DNA from 2 places in the Streptomyces sp. NBC_00210 genome. Region 1 is predicted to be linked to the other one. Evidence: riboswitches for the same ligand, from Rfam matches in the RefSeq annotation. Region 1 holds a riboswitch; the other holds the start of a gene.

Evidence for each region. A riboswitch is a leader RNA that binds a small molecule or an ion and turns the genes downstream of it on or off. The one in region 1 is predicted to bind cobalamin.
Region 2: linked by a shared signal. The riboswitch ahead of OG729_RS13345 (ribonucleoside-diphosphate reductase subunit alpha) and the one ahead of metE (5-methyltetrahydropteroyltriglutamate--homocysteine S-methyltransferase) in region 1 are both predicted to bind cobalamin.

The regions. Positions count from the first base shown of each region.
Region 1 covers NZ_CP108120.1:955,999-964,497, forward strand. Annotated here, with positions in the region: gene OG729_RS04265 (condensation protein) at 1-1,315, shown strand, start outside; gene OG729_RS04270 (class I SAM-dependent methyltransferase) at 1,312-2,031, shown strand; gene OG729_RS04275 (DMT family transporter) at 2,036-2,944, shown strand; gene OG729_RS04280 (Trm112 family protein) at 2,934-3,143, shown strand; gene metE (5-methyltetrahydropteroyltriglutamate--homocysteine S-methyltransferase) at 3,260-5,584, opposite strand; cobalamin riboswitch at 5,766-5,912, opposite strand; gene OG729_RS04290 (GlxA family transcriptional regulator) at 6,070-7,047, shown strand; gene OG729_RS04295 (MBL fold metallo-hydrolase) at 7,238-8,002, shown strand; gene OG729_RS04300 (cupredoxin family copper-binding protein) at 8,094-8,499, opposite strand, start outside.
Region 2 covers NZ_CP108120.1:2,981,423-2,989,921, forward strand. Annotated here, with positions in the region: gene OG729_RS13325 (DUF3311 domain-containing protein) at 1-77, shown strand, start outside; gene mctP (monocarboxylate uptake permease MctP) at 74-1,702, shown strand; gene OG729_RS13335 (hypothetical protein) at 1,807-2,475, shown strand; gene OG729_RS13340 (GNAT family N-acetyltransferase) at 2,516-2,974, shown strand; cobalamin riboswitch at 3,005-3,172, shown strand; gene OG729_RS13345 (ribonucleoside-diphosphate reductase subunit alpha) at 3,314-5,692, shown strand; gene OG729_RS13350 (ribonucleotide-diphosphate reductase subunit beta) at 5,692-6,705, shown strand; gene OG729_RS13355 (hypothetical protein) at 6,857-7,201, opposite strand; gene OG729_RS13360 (GlxA family transcriptional regulator) at 7,284-8,252, shown strand; gene def (peptide deformylase) at 8,274-8,499, opposite strand, start outside.

The sequences.
Region 1 (8,499 bases):
GCCTGCTCCGGGCCGGATTCCGTTCCCGGTCGTCGACGAGATCTCCCGGCACTGTCTGCGCGAGGAGGAGCCCGAGACCGTACACATAGAGGTGCACCTGCCCCGGCAGCCGGATCCGCAGCGGCTTCGGGCCGCGTTCGGCGAGGCCTTGCTCCGGCACCCGCGGATTCTGGTGCGCGAGGCACCCGGCCCCTGGTACCGACGGCGCTACGAATGGGAGCTGACGGCCATCCCGGACGTGGATCCGGTCGGCTTCCCGGCACCGGGGCCCGGTGCTCTGGAGCGGGCCAGGGCCAGAGCGCTGGCCGAGGCTCCGCCGCTGTCCCTTTCCCCACCCGTCCGGCTGGAGGTGGTCCGGCCGTCGTCGACGGGCAGCTCCTGTGTGCTGCTGTTGACGCTCAACCACACCGCCCTGGACGGGCCCGCCTGTCTGCGCGTACTGGCCACGGCCGCCGAGTTGTACGGCGGCGACGCCGTCCGTCCCACCGCCCCCGTACGCAATCCCGTCGGCTCGACGGGGCGGCCGGGGCCTCCGCCGCCCGGCCGCGCGGGCGGGCCGACCAGGCCCGCACGTGTGGCCCCGGCGACCGATGTCCGGGGAGCCGGCGGAAACGGCCTGCTGCTCGCCGATCTGCCGGTGCCTCGCCGGCCTGCCGGGGCCGGCTACACCGTCAACGACCAACTCCTCGTCGCCACCTGCCTGATGATCGCCCGCTGGAACCGGCTGCACGATGCCCCGCCCCGCCCGATGCGCATCACCATGCCCGTCGACGACCGGCCCCGCGGCGCCGACATGCCCATCGGAAACGGCACCCGCCTCGTGGAAGTCGGGTTCGGGGCGCAGGAGTGCGCGCCGGAGCCCGGCCCCGAGGGTCTCGCCGCCCTGCTGCACCGCACCGCGGAGCGCACGCGCGCCCTGAAGTCGGCACCCCGCCCTCAACTCGGCCATGCCGCCACCCTCCTCACCGCGCCCGCCCTGCCCGTCGGTATGCGGGCCGCCCTGACCCGTGGCATTCGGTGGGCTGCCGCTCCCTGGACCTCGACGACGCTGCTCAGCAACATCGGCCGCATTCCGTACCCGCTGGACTTCGCGGAGGCGGGCCGGGCGGAGGCCGTCTGGTTCTCGGCTCCCGCGTCGATGCCGCGCGGGCTGACCGTGACCACCGCCAGCACGGGAGGACGGCTGCATCTGGCGCTGCGCTGGTCGCGCGCTCTGCTCGACGACGCGGCAGGGCAGCGGCTTTGCGACTTCTTCACGGACGGTCTGGCCGCCATGGCGGCTCTGCCGGCCGTTTCAGGAGGGGACAGGCCATGACGGGAACTCTCCCCGCGGGACTGCGCGAGTTCTACGAGAACCCGGCAGTCCCCGTCGCCTCCGGAGACGAGCGCAGCCGCCGCCAGGCAGTGATGCTGGCCCGGGTACTGCCCCCCGAGTCCGCCCTCGTCGTCGACGTCGGCTGCGGCGACGGCACCGCGGCGGCCACCGCGGGTCCACTGCTTGGCGATCACCGGATCGTCGGTATCGACTGGTCCCAGGACGCGCTGCGCCGGGCCGCGACCCGGATGAACCATGTCGTGCGGGGTGAACTGACCTCGGGCGGCCTGCCGTTGGCCGACGCGAGCGCCGATGCCGTGCTCTTCAGCGAGGTGATCGAGCATCTGGTGGATCCCGACAGTGCCATGGACGAACTGCGCCGCATCCTCAAACCGGGCGGCCATCTGATGCTTTCCACCCCGAACCTGGCCGCCTGGCACAACCGGGTGCTGCTCGCCTTCGGGGTGCAGCCCGTGTTCTCGGAGGTCAGCCTGCGCGGCATTCACGGCCGCCCGGGATCCCAAGTGGTGGGGCATCTACGCCTGTTCACCGCCCGCGCTCTACGGGAATTCCTCACCGCGGCGGGCTTCGAGGTGGTCACCCTGGCGGGCGCGCCCTTCCACGGTGTCCCGCGCCCCCTGCGCCTGGTGGACCGCGCCGCCTGTGCCACACCATCCCTGGCCTCCATCCTCCTGGTGCACGCCAGGCGGGTGTAGCGCCATGTGGTGGGGGGTGGCATCGGCTCTGCTGGCCAACGTCTTCTACAGCACCGGCTTCGTCCTCGAGAAGCGGGCACTGTCAGGCCTGCCGAGACTGAGCACGGGACAACCGGCCCGAGTGGTACGGCTGCTCATCGGCAGCCCGTTGTGGCTCGTCGGTTCGCTCGCGCTCGCCGCCGGCTTCGCGGCACAGCTCGCCGTCTACCGCACCCTTCCCATCGCGGCTGCGCAGGGCATCTTCGTCTCCGGTCTCGTGCTGCTCCTGCTGCTCTCCTCGGTCGTCCTCGGCGAGCGCCCCAGCGGCCGCGAGCGACGCGGCGTGGTCGTGATCACCCTCGCCCTGCTGATGGTCGTGGCCTCCCTGCAGCGCTCCGACGCCGTGGGCGGTCATGCCGCGGCCGGCCGTGTCCTGCTGATCTGCCTGCCCGCCCTCGCAGCGGGGCTGTGGCTCTACCGCTCCGTGGAACGCCGGACCCGCCGCCGCCACCGGCTGCCGACAGCAGGCGTCGAATACGGCGTCGCCGTCGGCCTGTTGTACGGCGTCAGCTCGCTCGCCATCAAGGGTGTCTCCGGCCATCTGACGACCCACGGCATCGGGCACTCGGTCCTCGCCCTGCTGAAGTCCCCCTATCCGTACCTCCTGCTCGTCACCTCGGTGACCGGACTGATCCTGTCCCAGACCGCGCTGCAGCGCTGCCGGGCATCCCTGATCGTGCCCGTGTGCACCACCGTCACCTGTCTGTTCACCGCCGCGCTCGGCACGTTCGCCTTCGGCGAGTCCCTGCCGGAAGACCCGCTGCGGCTTGCGCTGCGGCTCGGCGGCACCGCACTCGCCGTCTCCGTACTGCTGATGCTTCCGCGTCATGACGAACCCCCCACCCCGGCGAAGGAGTTGGCCCATGAAGCCTGACGATCCGCTGCTCCGGATCATCGCCTGCCCGATCGACAAGGGGCAGCTGACGCTGCTCCTGCCCGAGGAGGTCCTCTACAACCCGCGGCTGCGCCGGCGCTATCCGATCATCGACGGGATCCCACAGCTGCTTCCCTCCTCCGGGGCCCGGGTACCCGACGAGGAACACGAGCGGATCCTCAAGCGGATCGGTCCATGACACCTGCCGCCATGTGCTGCTCCAGATATCTGCTTCTGTAGCCGGCACCTCCCGGTTCGCGTCCCGTACCGCGGCCGGAGCGGACACCCCGTGTGTTCGCCCCGGCCACTGCCGTCTCAGGAGGTCACGGCGGGCACCTCGCCCTTGACCTTGCGGGCTGCCGTCACCAGGTTCTCCAGCGAGGCCCGTACCTCGGGCCAGCCGCGGGTCTTCAGGCCGCAGTCGGGGTTGACCCAGAGTCGCTCGGCGGGGATGGCTTCAAGTCCCTTGCGCAGCAGGACGGCCGCCTCGTCCGCACTGGGCACACGCGGGGAGTGGATGTCGTAGACGCCGGGACCGACCTCACGGGGGTAGCCGGCGACGGCGAGTTCCCCCGCGACCTGCATGTGGGAGCGGGCGGCCTCCAGGCTGATGACATCGGCGTCGAGGTCGTCGATGGCCTTCAGGATGTCGCCGAATTCGGCATAGCACATGTGGGTGTGGATCTGGGTGTCCGGCCGAACGCCGCTGGTAGTGAGGCGGAATGCCTCGGTTGCCCAGACGAGGTAGTCCGTGTGGTTGGCGGTACGCAGGGGCAGCGTTTCGCGCAGGGCCGGCTCGTCGACCTGGATGACCGACGTCCCGGCTGCCTCCAGATCGTTCACTTCGTCGCGCAGCGCGAGCGCGACCTGGCGTGCGGTGTCGCCGAGTGGCTGGTCGTCGCGGACGAAGGACCAGGCGAGCATGGTGACGGGGCCGGTGAGCATGCCCTTGACAGGGCGGGCGGTCCCCGACTGGGCGTACGTCGTCCAGCGCACGGTCATCGGCTCGGGGCGGGAGATGTCGCCGGCCAGGATCGGCGGGCGGACGTAGCGGGTTCCGTAGGACTGGACCCAGCCGTGCTGGGTGGCCAGATAGCCGGTGAGCTGCTCGGCGAAGTACTGGACCATGTCATTGCGTTCGGGCTCACCGTGCACCAGGACATCGAGGCCGGCCTTCTCCTGGAAGGAGACGACGTCGCGGATCTCGTCCTTGATCCGCTCCTCGTAGGCGGCGGTGTCGATCCGTCCCGCACGCAGATCGGCGCGGGCCAGGCGCAATTGGGTGGTCTGCGGGAAGGAGCCGATGGTGGTCGTCGGCAGCAGCGGCAGCCCGAGATGGGCACGCTGGGCCGCGGCCCGTTCGGGATACGGCTGGGAGCGGCGGCCGTCGGCGTCGGTGACGGCGGCAGCCCTGGCGCGGACCGCAGGATCGTAGGTGATCGCCGAGCCGGCCCGGGATGCCAGATCGGCACGGTTGGCGGCGAGTTCGGCCGTGACGGCGCCGGTGCCCTGGGCGAGACCCCGGGCCAATGTGACGACCTCGGTGGTCTTCTGGCGGGCGAAGGCGAGCCAGCGGGCGATCTGCGGATCGAGGTCCCGCTCCGCCGCAGTGTCCAGCGGGACGTGCAGCAGGGAGCAGGAGGCGGCGACGTCGACCCGGTCGGCGAGGCCGAGGAGGGTCCCGAGGGTCGCGAGGGACTTCTCGAAGTCGTTGATCCAGATGTTGCGGCCGTTGACGACGCCGGCGACCAGCCGCTTGCCGGGCAGTCCGCCGACAGCGGCGAGGTCGTCGAGGTTGGCGGCGGCGGCTTCGGTGAAGTCGAGGGCGAGGCCTTCGATGGGTGCCTTGGCCAGGACGGGCAGTGCCTCGCCGAGCCGGTCGAAGTAGGAGGCGACCAGCAGTTGGGGCCGGTCGGCGAGGGCGCCGAGATCGCGGTAGGCGCGGGCCGCGGCGTTCAGCTCGGCGGGAGTGCGGTCCTGGACCAGGGCGGGCTCGTCCAGTTGCACCCACTCGGCGCCGGCCGCACGGAGGTCGGTGAGTACCTCGGCGTACACGGGCAGCAGCCGGTCGAGCAGGGTGAGCGGGACGAAGTCTGCGGTGACGCCGGGGGCGGGCTTGGCCAGCAGGAGGTAGGTGATGGGGCCGACCAGGACCGGGCGTGCGGTGTGGCCGAGGGCGAGGGCTTGCTTCAGTTCGGCGAGCTGCTTGGTCGAGTCGGCGGTGAAGAGGGTGTCGGGGCCGAGCTCGGGAACAAGGTAGTGGTAGTTGGTGTCGAACCACTTGGTCATCTCCAGCGGCGCCACGTCCTGGGTGCCGCGAGCCATCGCGAAGTAGCCGTCGAGGGCGTCCGCCGCCGCGGCAGCGCGGTGCCGGGAGGGGATCGCGCCGACCATGACGCTGGTGTCCAGAACGTGGTCGTAGTAGGAGAAGTCTCCGGTCGGGACCTCGTGGATACCGGCGTCGGCCAGCCGGCGCCAGCTGGCGGCGCGCAGTTGGGAGGCGGTCTGCTGGAGTTCGGCGGCGCTGACGCGGCCCTTCCAGTAGCCCTCGATGGCCTTCTTCAGTTCCCGCCCCTGGCCCTGGCGGGGGTAGCCGTGCACGGTGGCCCGTGCTGCCGCGGCTGTGGACTTGCTGGTCATGAGACTCTCCTTCGCGAGCTCTTGGTCAAGCGGCCCGGGACGGGTCGAAGACGCGAAGGGGATGGCAGACCGGGCGAACCACGTGCTTGCTGCCGCGCGTGATCGCCTGATGTGTGCGCCGACCCGCCCTCGAGGTCACCGGGAACTCCGCGCACGAACGGTCGCGCGCGGGGCAACGGGCAGGTCTTCGGACTCGCGGGCACATCTGCCAGGGGCAGACACCTACTTGCCGGCGCTTCCCAGACCCGGCCGGGTCCAGTGCGTATGACGGCGGTCGTTCCCGCTCACCGCTGCGGGGCAGTCCCGGATTTCCACCGGGTTCCCTCTTGCGACGCACCCCGCCTGGCTGACGGGGAGCGAACCAGCTGCCCGGCCAGCCTATGCGGTGTACGGAGTCGCGGACAGCCCCAGGGCCTGTCCCGATGGCCGGATCTGAGACAAGCTCGTCATTGCGGACCGCAGCGGCGAGGCGAAATCATCAGCACATGCCCGCACCGCACAGAGTCGTCATCGTCGCCTTCCCCGGCGTCGAAGTGTTGGACGTCACGGGGCCGGCCGAGGTGTTCTCGGTGGCCTCCCGCGTCGCCGGAGAGGGCCGTCCCGGCTACCAGGTGCAGATCGCGACGGCTGACGGTGGTGATGTACGCACCTCCAGCGGCGTTCGGCTGATGTCCGATCTGACCCTGGAGGAGGTGGACGGCCGGGTGGACACCCTGCTGGTTTCCGGTGCGATCACCCAGGTCGAAGGCAGCGTCGAGGCGGTGGTCGACATGAGGGTCACCGCTTGGCTGCGCCGGGCCGAGCCCCGGGCCCGCCGGATCGGGTCGATCTGTGCCGGCGCGCATCTGATGGCCGCGGCAGGGCTTCTGGACGGCCTTCGGGCCACGACCCACTGGCTCACCGCCGAGCAACTCGCCGCCGAGCACCCGCAGATCAGCGTCGACCCGGATCCGATCTTCATCCGGTCAGGGCGGGTGTGGACCTGCGCGGGTGTCACCTCGGGGATGGACATGGCCCTGGCCATGGTGGCCCAGGACCACGGCCAGGCACTCGCGCTCGCCACCGCCCGCATGATGGTCATGTATGTGAAGCGCTCCGGCGGGCAGAGCCAGTTCAGCGTGCCCCTTTCCGTCCAGGCTCCCGCAGGTGACCGGATTGAGGTGCTGTGCCGGTGGATCGGCGAGCATCTCGACGAGGACCTCTCGGCCGAAGCCCTCGCCGCACGGATGCACCTGAGTCCGCGTCACTTCTCGCGCCTGTTCGGTCGGCGCACCGGAAGCACTCCCGCCGCCTATGTCGAGACCGCCCGGCTTGAGGCAGCCCGCCGACTGCTGGAGGAGACGGACCTGAGCCTGCCGGAGATCGCCACCGCCAGCGGCCTCGGCTCCGTGAAAACCCTGCACCGATCCTTCCAACGCCGGGTTCGGACCACTCCGGCCGAGTACCGCCGCCGCTTCCGTTAGGCGGGCCAGCACACCGACCCACACAGATCGCCGCGCGGCGTCCGGCAGCCCCGGTCGAGTGTCATCTCCCGGACCGGCCCCGGCCGATCACAGCCGTACGCACGACCCCCTGGCTGGGAGCGTCCGCCGACTCGCGGCGAGTACCGCAACTGCCCGAAAGCACACCGGCAACCACCCGATGAAGGACACCATGCCTCACACGAAGGTCATTCCGATCCCGATCCTGGGCAAGCGAGCCATCAACGCATACCTCCTGCTGGGCCGACGTCCCGTCATCGTCGACGCCGGGATGCCCGGGAGCGCCCGCACGATCTACGACCAGGTCGCCCGGCACGGAGTGGATCCCACGGACATCGCGCTGATCGTCATCACGCACGGCCACATCGACCACTTCGGCTCGGCAGCCAAGCTGCACCGGCTCACCGGCGCCCCGGTCGCCGGCCACGTCGCCGACCTTGAACCGTTCCGCACCGGCCGGGCCCGCGAGCCGTACCTGCCGACCGGCCCGATGGGCCGCTTCCTGGACCGGAACAAGAATCTGCACGTCCAGACCGACCCCTTCGAACCGGACGTGCTGGTCCGCGGCGAGACGAACCTCGACGACTTCGGGATCGCGGCCCGCATCATGCCCACCCCCGGACACACCGCCGGCTCGGTCTCCGTCCTCACCGACACCGGTGACCTCGTCGCCGGCGACCTCATAGCCAACTCCTTCATGGGCGTCATCCCCGGAAAACCGGCCAACCCGCCCTTCCACGACGACCCCCTGCGCAACCTCGCCAGCCTGCGCGAGATGCTCGCACTCAACCCCACCCGCCTCCACGTGGGCCACGGAACCGCGCTCGACCCCGACCGTGTACGACGCTGGGCAACCCGGGAACACCAGCGTCTGTCCCGGCTGGCCAACCGCGGACGACTCTCCACTCGCGCGGGAAACCCTGGCGGGCAGACCTGAGCCCCGGCCCAGGCCGATGCGGTGAGGGCAGCCTGACCCGCCTCCCTGGCCACCCAGGCCCAGCGAGCAACGGCAAGGAGCGCCAGACGGCTCACACGTCTTCGCTCACTTCCATCCGGCGGGCGGCTGCCGAGCGGGAGCCCACCAGGAGCAGGCAAAGAACTGCGACTCCGGCGACGGCTCCGGTGAGGATCAGCAGTGGCCGGAGCGGGTTGGCGGAAGCGGCGGGCTGGGTGATGGAGGCGGGCTGCGCCTGGGCCGGTGCCGATGAAGCCGTGGGGGGCGGTGATGAGCCCGCGGAGGGGGAGGGCGGGCGGGTGCTGCTGCGGGGTGTGGCGGCCGGTGCGGCAGCGGGCGTCTTGGCGTGTTGGTGCTGCGCGGCGGGCTCGTGCATGTGCGAGTGAGTGGCCGCGGGGCTCGGCGCAGCGGCCGCCCTCACGACGAGCTGTCCCGTCATGCCGGGGTGGACAGTGCAGAGGTAGCCGTACGTGCCAGGG
Region 2 (8,499 bases), 2.0 Mb from region 1:
CCACCGCGCTCACCATGGTCGCTTACAAGCTGTGGCAGCGCGACCAGCGCGCCCACAAGGGGGGTGCGTCGAAGTGACGGACGGCGTGAACGGCGTCGCGCTCGCCGTCTTCATCTTCTTCTTCCTGGCCGTCACGGTCATGGGCTTCCTGGCCGCGCGCTGGCGCCGGGCCGAGTCCGACAGCCTCGACGAATGGGGCCTCGGCGGCCGGTCGTTCGGCACCTGGGTCACCTGGTTCCTGCTCGGCGGCGACCTGTACACGGCGTACACCTTCGTGGCCGTGCCCGCGGCGATCTACACGGCCGGCGCGGCGGGCTTCTTCGCCGTGCCGTACACGATTCTCGTCTATCCGCTGATCTTCACCTTCCTGCCGCGGCTGTGGTCGGTGTCGCACAAGCACGGTTACGTCACCACCTCGGACTTCGTCCGCGGGCGGTGGGGCTCGAAGGGCCTGTCGCTGGCGGTCGCGGTCACCGGCATTCTCGCGACGATGCCGTACATCGCACTCCAGCTGGTCGGCATCCAGGCGGTGCTCGACGTGATGGGCGTCGGCGGCGGCGAGACGACGAACTGGTTCGTGAAGGACCTGCCGTTGCTGATCGCCTTCGGCGTGCTGGCGGCGTACACGTACTCCTCCGGTCTGCGGGCACCGGCGCTGATCGCGTTCGTCAAGGACACCCTGATCTACATCGTCATCGCGGTGGCGATCATCTACATCCCGATCAAGCTGGGCGGCTTCGACGACATCTTCACGAAGGCGGGGGATGCATTCGCGCAGATCAACCCGGCGACCGAGAAGCCGCGTGGCGCTCTGGCGCCGGGCGAGGCGGGCCAGTGGGGTTACGCCACGCTCGCGCTCGGGTCGGCGCTCGCGCTCTTCATGTATCCGCATTCGATCACGGCGACGCTCTCGTCGCGCAGCCGTGAGGTCATCCGGCGCAACACGACGATTCTGCCGCTGTACTCGCTGATGCTGGGACTGCTGGCGCTGCTCGGCTTCATGGCGATCGCGGCGGGTGTGAAGGTCAAGAACGGCCAGCTGGCGATCCCGCAGCTGTTCGAGAACATGTTCCCGGACTGGTTCGCGGGTGTCGCCTTCGCGGCGATCGGCATCGGCGCGCTGGTACCGGCGGCGATCATGTCGATCGCCGCGGCGAATCTGTTCACGCGCAACATCTACAAGGACTTCATCAAGCCCGACGCCACGCCGGCGCAGGAGACCAAGGTCTCCAAGCTGGTGTCGCTCCTGGTGAAGGTGGGCGCGCTGGTCTTCGTGCTGACGATGGACAAGACCGTGGCGATCAACTTCCAGCTCCTGGGCGGTATCTGGATCCTGCAGACCTTCCCCTCGCTGGTGGGCGGCCTGTTCACCCGCTGGTTCCACCGCTGGGCGCTGCTGGCGGGCTGGGCGGTCGGCATGATCTACGGCACGGCGGCGGCGTACGGAGTCGCAAGCCCGACCCAGAAGCACTTCGGCGGCTCCTCGGCGGAGATTCCGGGCATCGGGGAGATCGGCTACATCGGCCTCACCGCGTTCGTGCTGAACGTGGCGGTGACGGTGGTCCTGACGTTCGTGCTGAAGGCGGCGAAGGCGCCGGAGGGTGTGGACGAGACGTCCCCGTCGGACTACACGGCGGACGCCGGTGACCCGGTCGTCCAGGTGGAACTGCCGCCGGCGACGGCGGGCACGGCGGCGCACTGAACCGTCACTGATCCGGCCACCGAGCCGCCGCACCGGTCGAGGGCCGCCGCGCTTCCCACGGGAAAGCACGGCGGCCCTCGCCGTACCTGCGAAAGAATGTGCGCATGAGACGTGGTTCGCGCTTGTCGCTGCTTGTGCTGCTGCCCCTCGCCCTTGCCGGCTGTGGTTCGCAGGTGGCGGGCGACAGCGACTCACGGGGCGGCGACGGTACGGGAAGCACCAACGGTCCCGTGCCCGAGCACTCCGCGCTCGAGGCGCGCGCCCGCGCGCTGCAGACCCTGCCCGAGCATGTGTATGTGACCCGGTCCGACGGCTTCGAGCTGGCGCGGCAGTCCGTGGGTGTCATCGGCGGCGACGGCTTCTCGGCCACGTACGTCTCCAAGACCGGCGGCCAGATCACCCTCGCCGTCGACCGGGGCACGGTGGACGCCGCGAACTGCGCCGCAATCCCCATGGGTTCGGCCACGGGCGCGGACGGCCCGTCCGGCGCAGCCTGCGCGAAGGACGGAAAGGGCTGGTACCGCACCTCGGACAGCGGCCATGAGTACGTCCGTACGGAGAACGGTCTGCGGATCCAGATCAGCGCCGGCACCCAGGTGGAGCGCGACGTGCTGCGCAAGGCCGCCGAGGCGGCCCATCTCGCCGACGACCGTGAGCTGGACGAGGTCCTGCCCCAGGCCGAGGACATCGGCGGACAGACGCCCGTCGAGCGCGGCGACCTGCCCCCGGCCGGCGACGGCGCCCCCAACAATGAGGTGGGCGTGAGCGGCTGATCCGGTCCACACTGCGCCCACGGACATCACCGTCAGGGCAGTGCGGCCGAAGGAGTACACCGAACTGGGCGAGATCACCGCCCAGGCCTATCTGGGCGACGGGCTGCTGGACTTCGGCGAGGACGATTCGTATCTGCATGTGCTGCGGGATGTGGCGCGGCGGGCCGCCGAGGCCGAGGTGCTCGTCGCCGTCGACGGTCGCGACCGACTGCTCGGTGGCGTGACCTTTGTCTCGGGCGGCGGGGCGTGGGCCGATGTTGCCCAGGACGACGAAGCCGAGTTCCGGATGCTCGCCGTCGCCGAGCAGGCGCGTGGGCGGGGTGCCGGCGAGGCCCTTGTGCGGGCGTGCGTCGAGCGCGCCCGGGGCGTCGAGGGGTGCAGGCGGCTCGTGTTGTCCACGCAGCGCAGCATGCTCGCGGCCCACCGGATCTACGAGCGGATGGGCTTCGTCCGAACACCCGAGCGGGACTGGGGGCCCATCGCGGGATCACCCTACTGACTTACGCGTTGGAGCTGTAGCCGCCCCGACACAACATGTGGTGGGTGCGGCAACTCCCCGCCCCCACATGTATGCTCATGCTCGCTGTCGCCGCAGGGGAATCCGGTGTGAATCCGGAACTGTCCCGCAACGGTGTGCTGTGGTGTGCTTTGTCGCACCCCACCAGTCCGAAGACCTGCCGACGGTGCATCCGGCTCGACCGAACCGGGTGCCGAGACGTCCGGGCCTCGCGGTTGGGTCGGTGGACGCCGTGCGGTGTGCTGCCCTTTCCGGGTACGTACGCCTCCGCGGCCCGCCCCCTCCCCCGTCGGCCCAGAGCCGAGCGAGGGAGAGCACCACGTGACCATCGCGCCAGCCGATCCGGCTTCAGGCATCGCAGTGCAGGCTGCCGAGGAGAGCGACGGCCCCGGGACCGCGCTTCTGCGGACCCTGACCGATCTCACCGCCGATCTGCCGGACACCGACCCGGGACGTGTCGCCGCCGCCGCGCTGCGCGGCCGCAACGCCCGGTCGGACGCGGCCGAGTTGCGGAGCCTCGCCACCGACGCCGCCGCGGGGCTGATCTCCGAGGACCCGGCCTACTCCCGCCTCGCCGCCCGCCTGCTGACCCGTCACATCGCGGACGAGGCCGCCGGACAGGGCGCGGTCTCCTTCTCGGCATCCGTCGCGGTCGGCCACCGCGAGGGCCTGATCGCCGACCGCACCGCCGAGTTCGTGACGCTGCACGCCGCTCGTCTTGACGCGCTCATCGACACCGGCGCCGACGACCGCTTCGGCTACTTCGGGCTGCGCACCCTCTACAGCCGCTATCTGCTCCGGCACCCGATCACCCGTCAGGTGATCGAGACCCCGCAGCACTTCATGCTGCGCGTCGCCTGCGGCCTCGCCGAGGACTCATCCACCCGCGCCCTGGACGAAGTCGCGGCGCTGTACGGGCTGATGAGCCGGCTCGACTACCTGCCCTCCTCCCCCACGCTCTTCAACTCCGGCACCCGTCACCCGCAGATGTCCTCCTGCTATCTGCTGGACTCGCCGCTCGACGAGCTCGACTCGATCTACAACCGCTACCACCAGATCGCGCGCCTGTCCAAGCACGCCGGTGGAATCGGCCTCTCGTACTCCCGAATCCGCGCCCGCGGTTCGCTGATCCGCGGCACCAACGGCCACTCCAACGGCATCGTGCCGTTCCTGAAGACGCTGGACGCCTCGGTCGCCGCCGTGAACCAGGGCGGCCGCCGCAAGGGCGCCGCCGCGATCTACCTGGAGACCTGGCACGCGGACATCGAGGAGTTCCTGGAGCTCCGCGACAACACCGGTGAGGACGCGCGGCGTACGCACAACCTCAACCTCGCGCACTGGATCCCGGACGAGTTCATGCGCCGCGTCGAGACCGACGCCGACTGGTCGCTGTTCTCGCCCGCCGACGTGCCGGAACTCGTCGACCTGTGGGGCGACGAGTTCGACGCCGCGTACCGCAAGGCGGAGGCCGACGGCCTGGCCCGCAAGGCCATCCCGGCGCGCGAGCTGTACGGCCGCATGATGCGCACCCTCGCCCAGACCGGCAACGGCTGGATGACCTTCAAGGACGCCTCCAACCGCACGGCCAACCAGACCGCCGAGCCCGGCCGGGTCGTCCACTCCTCGAACCTGTGCACCGAGATCCTTGAGGTCACCGACGACGGCGAGACGGCCGTCTGCAACCTCGGCTCGGTCAACCTGGGTTCGTTCGTCGCGGGCGACGGCATCGACTGGGAGCGCCTCGACGAGACGGTCCGTACCGCCGTGACCTTCCTCGACCGGGTCGTCGACATCAACTTCTACCCGACCGAGCAGGCCGGGCGCTCCAACGCCAGATGGCGGCCGGTGGGCCTGGGCGCGATGGGCCTCCAGGACGTCTTCTTCAAGCTCCGCATCCCGTTCGACTCGCCCGAGGCGAAGGCGCTCTCCACGAAGATCGCCGAGCGGATCATGCTCGCGGCGTACGAGTCGTCCTGCGAGCTCGCCGAGCGCAACGGCCCGCTGCCCGCCTGGTCCGAGACCCGCGCGGCCCGTGGCGTACTCCACCCCGACCACTATGACGTCGAGCTCAACTGGCCGGAGCGCTGGGACGCCCTGCGCGCGCGGGTGGCGAAGAGCGGCATGCGCAACTCCCTCCTCCTCGCCATCGCACCGACCGCCACCATCGCCTCGATCGCGGGCGTGTACGAGTGCATCGAGCCGCAGGTCTCCAACCTCTTCAAGCGCGAGACGCTGAGCGGTGAGTTCCTCCAGGTCAACGCCTATCTGGTGGAGGAGCTGAAGAAGCTCGGCGTGTGGGACGCGCAGACCCGGGAGGCGCTGCGCGACTCCAGCGGCTCGGTGCAGGGCTTCAACTGGATCCCGGCCGACGTCCGCGCGCTGTACCGCACGGCGTGGGAGATCCCGCAGCGCGGCCTGATCGACATGGCCGCTGCCCGCACCCCCTTCCTGGACCAGTCGCAGTCGCTGAACCTGTTCCTGGAGACGCCGACCATCGGGAAGCTCAGCTCGATGTACGCGTACGCCTGGAAGCAGGGCCTGAAGACGACGTACTACCTGCGCTCCCGTCCCGCGACGCGGATCGCCCGCGCGGCTTCCGGCACCTCGGCGGCCGCCGCCCCCATCCCGGCGCAGGCCGCCGACCCCGACGCGGTCGCCTGCTCCCTGGAAAACCCCGAGTCCTGCGAGGCCTGCCAGTAATGAGCTCGACCGAAAAGAACCTTCTGGACCCCGGCTTCGAGCTGACTCTCCGCCCGATGCGCTACCCGGACTTCTATGAGCGCTACCGCGACGCGATCAAGAACACCTGGACCGTGGAGGAGGTCGATCTCCACTCCGACGTGGCCGACCTCGCCAAGCTCACGCCGGGTGAGCAGCACATGATCGGCCGACTGGTCGCGTTCTTCGCGACGGGCGACTCGATCGTCTCCAACAACCTGGTGCTCACCCTCTACAAGCACATCAACTCCCCCGAGGCGCGGCTCTACCTGAGCCGTCAGCTCTTCGAGGAGGCCGTGCACGTCCAGTTCTATCTGACGCTGCTCGACACCTACCTGCCGGACCCGGACGACCGCGCGGCCGCCTTCGACGCGGTCGAGGAGATCCCCTCCATCCGCGAGAAGGCTCAGTTCTGCTTCAAGTGGATGGACTCGGTCGAGAAGATCGAGCGGCTGGAGTCGCAGGCCGACCGCCGTCGCTTCCTGCTGAACCTGATCTGCTTCGCGGCCTGCATCGAGGGGCTGTTCTTCTACGGCGCGTTCGCGTACGTCTACTGGTTCCGCTCCCGCGGTCTGCTGCACGGCCTGGCCACCGGCACCAACTGGGTGTTCCGCGACGAGACCATGCACATGAACTTCGCCTTCGAGGTCGTGGACACGGTCCGCAAGGAGGAGCCGGAGCTCTTCGACGACCAGCTCCAGCAGCAGGTCACCGACATGCTGAAGGAGGCCGTCGAGGCGGAGCTGCAGTTCGGCCGCGATCTGTGCGGTGAGGGACTGCCGGGCATGAACACCGAGTCGATGCGCGAGTATCTGCAGTGCGTCGCCGACCAGCGGCTGACCCGTCTGGGCTTCGCCCCGGTGTACGGCTCGGAGAATCCGTTCTCCTTCATGGAGCTGCAGGGCGTCCAGGAGCTGACGAACTTCTTCGAGCGCCGTCCCTCCGCCTACCAGGTGGCGGTCGAGGGCTCGGTCGGCTTCGACGACGACTTCTAGGTCCTGATCCGGCCTGATCGGCCGGACGGGGCATTGAACGTCCGGGCACTCTCCCGCCGGGGGGACGGGGGAGCGCCGGGAAGCGAATGGCCGGGCGGCTGCGTACAGCTTCCGCCCGGCCGTTTCGTATGCCCACCGCGTCCGCGGACCGCTATGCGGCGCGGCACGGCGCAGCCTCGGGGGACTCAACCTGCCGGGCCTCGACCTCACGGGCCTCGACCTGCCGGGCCTCGACCTCACGGGCCTCGACCTCACGGGCCTCAGCCTGCCGGGCCTCAGCCTCACGCCGCTCGGCCAGCAGGAGCTCCGCCTGACGCTGCTGGGCACGGCGCCGCTCGGCCTGTCGCGCCCTGGCCCGACGCAGGTCGGCCCGGCCCAGCTCGGCCTCGCGCAGCTGGCGGTCGACAGCCCGCTCCCTCAGGTGCCCCACCAGCGAGGGAAGGATGATCAGCCCCAGGAGGGCGATGACGAAGAGGTACTCCATGAATGTGTTCATGCGGTCCACTGTCGTCCTCGCGCGCCAAAGAAGTCAGTGGCAGGACTGTCATGAACCATCGAATTACTGCCACAATGGTTCCATGCTGAAAAACGTGGCCGCCGTCCTCCTCGACGGCGTGCATCCCTTCGAACTCGGCGTGATCAGTGAGGTCTTCGGTTACGACCGCAGCGACGACGGCCTGCCCGTCTACGACTTCGCGGCGGTCTCCGCAGAGGGCCCCGTCCTGCCCACCCACGCCGGGTTCACCATCAGCACTCCGTACGGCCTCGAACGGCTCGAGGAAGCCGATCTCATCGCCGTCCCCACCGCCGGCTCGTACCCGACCCGCGACTATCCCGAAGAGCTGCTCGACGCGCTGCGCCGCGCGGTCGACCGCGGCGCCCGGGTGCTCAGCGTCTGCACCGGCGCCTTCGTCCTCGGCGCCGCCGGACTGCTCGACGGCCGCCGCTGCACCACCCACTGGCGGCACGCCCAGGCGCTGGCCGAGCGTTATCCGCGGGCGCTCGTCGACCCCGATGTGCTGTATGTCGACGAGGGCCCGGTGATCACCTCGGCAGGGACCGCCGCCGCGATCGACGCCAGCCTCCATGTCGTACGCCAGGAACACGGCCCCGAGGTCGCCAACCTCATCGCCCGCAGGATGGTCGTGCCGCCGCACCGCGACGGTGGCCAGGCGCAGTACATCCAGCGCCCGCTGCCGCGCACGTCCTGTGACACGGTCGGCGACGTCCTGTCCTGGATGGAGCGGCATCTGGACCGCGAGATGACCGTCGAGCAGCTCGCCGACCGGGCACATATGTCGCCGCGCACCTTCGCCCGCCGCTTCCAGCAGGAGACGGGCACCACTCCCTATCGCTGGCTGCTGCGCCAACGGGTGCTGCTGTCACAGGAGTTGCTGGAGTCGACGGACGAGACGGTGGACGCCATCGCGGGCCGCGCCGGCTTCGGCAACGCGGCGGGGCTGCGCCACCACTTTCTCCGTACGCTCGGCACCACACCGAACGCCTACCGCCGCACCTTCCGAGGCCCGGTGCGGGACGCCGCCTGACCGCCTTCAGGACGCGCCGGATCAGTCGTTCGGGACGGTCTCGTACCGCGGCGTGCCCTCTTCCATCTGCCGCAGCGCGTCCTTGCGGTCCCGCTTGGACAGCCGGTCGATGTACAGGTAGCCGTACAGGTGGTCCGTCTCGTGCTGCAGGCAGCGGGCGAAGTACCCCGTGCCGCGCACCTTGATCGGGTTGCCCTCGGCGTCCTGCCCGCGCACCACCGCGTAGTCGGGGCGGGCCAGCGGGGCG